DNA from 2 places in the Mesobacillus jeotgali genome. Region 1 is predicted to be linked to the other one. Evidence: riboswitches for the same ligand, from Rfam matches in the RefSeq annotation. Region 1 holds a riboswitch; the other holds the start of a gene.
What was found. Region 1 has a riboswitch for FMN ahead of FOF60_RS16270 (ECF transporter S component). Riboswitches for the same ligand answer to the same signal wherever they lie in the genome.
Positions count from the first base shown of each region.

Region 2: it holds a riboswitch for FMN, as region 1 does, so the genes downstream of both, ribD (bifunctional diaminohydroxyphosphoribosylaminopyrimidine deaminase/5-amino-6-(5-phosphoribosylamino)uracil reductase RibD) here and FOF60_RS16270 (ECF transporter S component) in region 1, are expected to answer to the same signal.

Region 1 covers NZ_CP109811.1:3,165,804-3,169,192, forward strand. The annotation lists gene FOF60_RS16260 (YpbB family protein) at 1-285, opposite strand, end outside; gene FOF60_RS16265 (ferredoxin) at 579-827, shown strand; gene FOF60_RS16270 (ECF transporter S component) at 963-1,544, opposite strand; FMN riboswitch at 1,709-1,841, opposite strand; gene serA (phosphoglycerate dehydrogenase) at 2,141-3,389, shown strand, end outside.
Region 2 covers NZ_CP109811.1:3,897,558-3,900,946, reverse strand. The annotation lists gene FOF60_RS19980 (spore germination protein) at 1-906, opposite strand, end outside; gene FOF60_RS19975 (metal-sensitive transcriptional regulator) at 1,073-1,414, shown strand; FMN riboswitch at 1,470-1,614, shown strand; gene ribD (bifunctional diaminohydroxyphosphoribosylaminopyrimidine deaminase/5-amino-6-(5-phosphoribosylamino)uracil reductase RibD) at 1,747-2,829, shown strand; gene ribE (riboflavin synthase) at 2,842-3,389, shown strand, end outside.

The sequences.
Region 1 (3,389 bases):
GTATTCAGCTAACTGTTTTTCCAGCGCTTCTTCTCCCTTGCCCGTTAATATTACCCTCGTTTCTGCAATTTCCTCTGCCAGTCCCCTTTGCTTCAGGCTATCAATCATGTTTTCGAGTCCTGCACGGGTAACTGAAGGGTATGTATGAAAAAAAGGGGTGATTTTATACAAATGCGCATCTTGTATCGTCTGGGAGGAACGTTTGCCCTGTAGAAGATGAAATAACGAATAAATGGTTCTATCGCCATTGATTTTTTTCAATATAGACAAAACAACTGTTTCCAAATATGTTATCTCCATAAAATCACCCTGGAATGAAAAATTAAGCAAAGGGCACGATAATATTCGGCGCCCACTATAGCAGAAAAATAATCTAACATTATTTTAACATGAAAATATCTAGTAAAATGTTTTATTTTCAACGGAAAAACCATTCAACGCCTTGTGTGATAAGCATTCTCAATACTTTTTTTATTGAAATGTTGGCGATACAGTTTTACAATAGGTATGAGGAATACGTTTTCACTGTTTCAGTGAAAACAGCATATTATTGTTAAACACTTGGGAGGAATTATATCATGGCTAAGTACACAATTGTTGACAAAGAAACTTGTATTGCATGTGGAGCTTGCGGTGCAGCTGCTCCAGATATCTACGATTACGACGATGAAGGCATCGCATTCGTAACACTTGACGAAAACGAAGGTATCGTTGAGATCCCTGATGTATTAATTGACGACATGATGGATGCATTCGAAGGCTGCCCAACTGACTCAATCAAAGTTGCAGATGAGCCATTTAACGGAGATGCTACTAAATTCGAATAAGAGTATACATAATTCCCGCTTACAGGCGGGAATTTTTTTTTGGGAGTTATTACGGATGATGACACTGTACATCCCATTTAAAAATCAAAAAGCAACGGTGCAGACCGTTGCTTTTGTATTAGAAATCATATGAATTTAAGCACTTTTGAAAGCTTGCTGTCTCTCGATCCATGTTTTCATCCTTGTGAAGATCAGCATGAATATGACAGACATCAGTAAGCCTTTAACGAAATTAAATGGTAAAATCCCTGCGACTATCATGGCCCGCGTTTCCGGTCCGGACATTGCCGGCATATTCAAGAACAAAGTGTAGGCAGGAAGGAACACGTAATAGTTCAGGACACTCATCAGGATGGCCATACTTGTTGTACCAGCCACCAATGCGAACGTCATTCCCTTATTGGACTTCATCCGCTGATAGATATAATAAGTTGGAAGGATGAATAAAACACCTGCAACAAAGTTGGCAACATGCCCAACAGGAACACCCGTATCACTGCCTGTCATAAAATAATCAAGGGTATTCTTCAAGAATTCTACTAAAATACCGGCAGCCGGACCAAAAATCAACGCAGCAATCAATGCAGGTATATCGCTGAAATCGACCATTAAGAATTTTGGAAACGGCGGCAGCGGAAAATTCAGCAGCATCAACACATACGAGATACTGCTCAGCATACCAATTGAGACCATTGCTTTGACACTAAATTTTTTCATTTTCCTCTCTCCTTATAGAGATCCATCTCACATAAAGAAGAAAGATTCGGCAATCACATACCCATAACAAATAAAACCCTCAAGTTTTCTGAACTTGAGGGAGACTGTTGAAGGGTATGCCAAATAACCGTTCGAAACCTGCATTTTTCGAACGTCTGCAGAACCTCCATCTTCTCCCATCCAGACTATACTGTCGGCTTTGGAATCGCACCAAATCCTGCCCTTACAGGCTCGCGGGCTTAGAGAATTCTTCTCATTACCGCCGATCGGGAATTTCACCCTGCCCCGAAGATAGACCATATTTATTTAACAAGTTTATTATACTGAAAAAAAGATATTTTGTGAAGGTGTATGCTTGTGACGATTTTATGTCTGAAATGGCCTAAAATGCATTTTGGTCAATAAGAGGATCGTGATTAGCAAAAATTTCTGCTAAATTCGGAATAACAGAATATAATTAGATTAAATCAATTGATTTTGGTCAGCGCTTGCATTGTATTCATGAACAATTCGGGAGTTTGACAAAAGAATATTCGTTTTGTAAAATAATCAGAAAATTACCACTTTATTTTTCAAAAGAAGGAGTGAAACAAAAAATGTTTCAGGTTCTGGCGGCAGATTCAATAAAGGAAGAAGGCTTACAGCCATTATTAGAACACGAAGGAATCCAGGTACATATCGGGGGTGTTGGCTCAGGGGTAATCGATTTACAAGAAGTTGATGCCCTAATAGTCAGAAGCGCTACGAAAGTCACCAAAGAGCTGCTCGATCGAATGCCACAACTAAAAATCGTTGGCCGGGCAGGTGTCGGTGTAGACAATATCGATATCACCGAGGCGACAAAGAGAGGAATTATCGTCGTAAACGCTCCAGATGGGAACACCATTTCTACCGCGGAACATACTTTTGCAATGATGTCTGCTTTAATGCGGAACATCCCACAGGCACACTCCACCGTAAAAAATGGAGAATGGAAGAGAAATAAGTTTATTGGAAATGAACTTTACGGAAAGATACTAGGCATTATCGGTTTGGGAAGGATTGGTTCTGAGCTTGCAAAAAGAGCCAGAGCTTTTGGAATGTCTGTAAAGGTATTTGACCCATTCCTGACGAAAGAGCGGGCAGACGTTTTGGGTGTTCAACTGTCCTCCTTTGACGAGGTCCTCGCCGAAACCGATATCATCTCGGTCCACACTCCTTTGACGAAAGAAACAAAAGGACTTCTCAATGAAAAGACATTGAGCCAAACTAAAAAAGGCGTCTATCTCCTCAACTGTGCGCGAGGAGGAATCATTGATGAGATGGCTCTCGCTCATTATATTGAGAATGGTCATGTTGCCGGCGCTGCATTGGATGTATTTGAAGTTGAACCCCCAGAGAATCACCCTTTACTTAAGTTTGATTCAGTTATTGCCACCCCACACCTCGGAGCTTCTACAAAAGAAGCGCAGCTGAATGTTGCTACCCAGGTAGCCAGAGAAATCAGGACTTATTTTGAGAATAGACCTGTGGCCAACTCGATTAATCTCCCGGCAATGTCTAAAGAAATCTATGAAAAAATCCAACCCTACCACCAGCTTGCGAAGGAAATGGGGAAGATTGTCTCAGAATGCCACAACAAAGGGATCAGCGAGCTGACAGCCACCTATTCAGGCACTGCAGCAGATCTCGAGACCTCTTTTTTAACAAAGGCGCTCCTTGCTGGATTTTTCGAAAACCGCATTGATGTGAAAGTAAATGAGGTAAATGCAATCCACATTGCAAAAGAGCGTGGAATCATGGTTGGGGAAAAAGTGACAGGAAATTCCTTTGGCTACGCAAATACCATAACAGTAACTGCAAGCG
Region 2 (3,389 bases), 730 kb from region 1:
CGCAATATAAAAAGCTGGCAGTGTAATTGCGATAAGAAAACTGACATACCTAAGCATTCGGATAAAAGTAGAGGGTATCCACCTGCTGTTATAATCATCCGAGGATTGATAAAAGGCAAAAAAGGTGACTGGCAAGATTAAGGCTGTCGGACTGCCTTCGCCAATGATGATGATTCTGCCTTCCATTAAATTCGCCATAGCTCTGTCTGGCCGCTCAGTATTGATGAGCTGCGGAAACAAGGAGAATGGGTCATCTTCAATGAACTCCTCTATATAGCCAGGGCTTAATATCATATCAGTAGAAATGAAGGAGAGCCTTCTTTCAACTTCTTCAACTAATTTCTCATCGGCAATGCCTTTCATGTAAATGACAGCTGTTTTGGTCTTTGTCTTATTACCTAATTCGTGATACTTAACCTTGAAGTCCGGGCTCTTAATCCTAAACCGCAGCTGACTGATATTTGTGTCGAGGTTTTCGACGAAGCCATCATGCGGGCCACGGACCACCCCTTCATTAACCGGTTCTTGAATGGACCGTTGGAGATCCTTGGGAAATGAGAATAGCCACGCTTCATCACGTTCACATAAAAATAGCACATTGCCGCCATTTAAAATGCCGCTGATCAGCTCCTCTGGATTATCCACCTTTTTTCCATTCAAGGATTCCAGTTCCTCCGGAGTCCTTTTGAAATCTTCCAACAATAAGGGAATTAATAAATACTCCTTGAATTTTTCTTCTGAAATGAGTGTTTCAAGGAAACAAAATAGTAAGGTGGTATTATCCCTTTTGAACTCCAACTCTTTAAAATCACCTGTATGCTGGAAGGCTGCTTTAATTATTTGATAACCGCTGCAATGAACTTTCCTATTCGCATTATTAAATGCTGGCAAACGGAATTTTTTCATTATCACACCACTCTTTTATGAGCAATATTAAACTTGCATATTGAGTTCGTTAAAAATAGTTATTCCTATAAAGACGTTTAATATGTAAGAGGTGATAGCGAATTTGCGATTATTTACTATGTGAGGGTATGATAAAATAAGCTTAAAAGATAAAGGGGGTTTTTTGATGGACATATTGGAGCCCAAAGTGAACCCATCTGATTGTGGCGACAGCTGTTGCTCATCAGAAAGAAAGAGCCATCACTCTGAAAAAACAAAAAAGAATCTCGTGACGAGATTGAATCGGATAGAAGGGCAAATTCGCGGTATTAAAGGCCTGATTGAGAGAGATACGTATTGTGATGATGTGATCACTCAGATTTCCGCAACACAGGCGGCACTGAACAGTGTGGCCAAACTTCTGCTCGAAGGCCATATGAAATCATGCATCGTCGAACGAATTCAAGAAGGCGACGATGAAGTCGTTGATGAACTGTTGACCACGATTGAGAAGCTGATGAAAAAATAAAAGTAGTATTGTTTTTCATTTAATCTAATGTTCTGTATAATGACTCTAACTAAATACATTCCTTCGGGGTCGGGTGAAATTCCCAACCGGCGGTGATGAAGCGATGCTTCTTAGTCCGTGACCCGGTTAACATTTGTTAAACGGTGGATCTGGTGAAACTCCAGGGCCGACAGTTAAAGTCTGGATGGGAGAAGGAAAAAAACGAGGATTAGAAGAACGGGATAAGTATGCCCTTTTTTGACCCTCTAATTTGCCATTGCCTTTTTTAGGACCCCGAAGCAATTTGTTTCGGGGTCTTTTTATTTTTTTTAAAAAAGGAAGGAGGATTCCAGGTGAACGACCAGGACTATATGGCATTAGCCATCAATCTCGCCAGTGCGACTGAAGGCCAAACATCACCGAACCCCCAGGTTGGCGCTGTTCTTGTGAAAAACGGCCAAATGATTGGTATGGGCGCCCATTTGAAGGCTGGTGAACCCCATGCTGAGGTGCATGCGATCACAATGGCTGGGGATAAGGCAAAGGATGCCACACTATACGTGACCCTCGAGCCATGCAGCCATTTCGGAAAGACGCCTCCATGCTCGAATCTGGTGATAGAGTCAGGCATCAAGAAAGTATTTGTCGCTTCAGTCGATCCGAATCCGCTTGTCGGCGGGGCAGGGGTGAAGAAGATGCTTGAGGCGGGCTTAGATGTGCAGGTTGGGTTGATGGAGGAAGAAGCAAAAGCACTGAATAAAGTGTTTTTTCATTACATAAGCACTGGCTTGCCGTATGTTACGTTGAAGTCAGCCACCAGCCTGGACGGTAAAATCGCAACAGTTACCGGGGAGAGTAAATGGATCACCGGAGAAGAGGCAAGAAAGGATGTCCATCGGTTCCGTCATTCACATGATGCTATTTTAGTTGGGGTCAACACCGTGATAAAAGACAATCCGAGCCTGACCACAAGACTTAAGGCTGGAGGGAAGAATCCGGTGAGGGTCGTGCTGGACAATACTCTTCGCACTCCGCTGGATTCAAGGATCGTGAATGACGAGGCTGCTGAAACCATGATTATGACCGGAGCACGGGCAGAGCCTGAAAGGATAAAGCAGTTTACTGAGAGAGGCATTAAGGTTATCAAGCTGGAAACTGAGCAAGTCGAGATTCATGACATGCTGAAAAAACTTGGAGATCGGGCTATCACATCTGTTTACGTAGAAGGCGGAGCCGAGGTACATGGCAGCTTTTTAAAAGAGAAGGCCTTTCAGCAAGTCATAGCGTATATCGCTCCAAAGCTGCTCGGCGGGAAAAATGCACCTGCTGCATACGGAGGCGCAGGCATTGCCAGGCTCGAGGATACTATTTCATTGGATATTAAAGATGTTAAGCAAATTGGCCAGGATATCAGGATCATCGCTGAGCCGGTTTAAAAGGAGGTTTATATGTTTACAGGAATAATTGAAGAAATAGGGACTGTCGCCAATATCCAGCATAGCGGCGAGTCGTTTGTCCTGACGATTGACGCAAGGAAAGTCCTGACTGATGTTCATCTTGGAGACAGTATTGCTGTTAACGGGGTGTGCCTGACCGTCACCTCCTTTACAGAGAATAGATTTACAGTAGATGTCATGCCTGAAACGGTCAAAGCATCAAGCTTGAAATCCGTTAAACGAGGATCAAAGGTAAACCTGGAAAGAGCAATGGCAGCTGGCGGCCGGTTCGGCGGGCACTTTGTCGCCGGCCACGTGGATGGTGTCGGAACCATCAAAGGGAAAAAGCAAATTGAGAACGCTGTTTACTATGAAATTCAAGTGGATCCTGAATTGCTGAAATACGTCATCATGAAAGGCTCTGTCGCTGTCGATGGTACAAGCCTGACTGTTTTTGAAGTCTCAGAAGACAGCCTGACTCTATCGTTGATTCCGCTCACCTTAAAAGATACAGTCTTAGGGTTCAAGGAAAAAGGGGATATCGTCAACATTGAATGTGA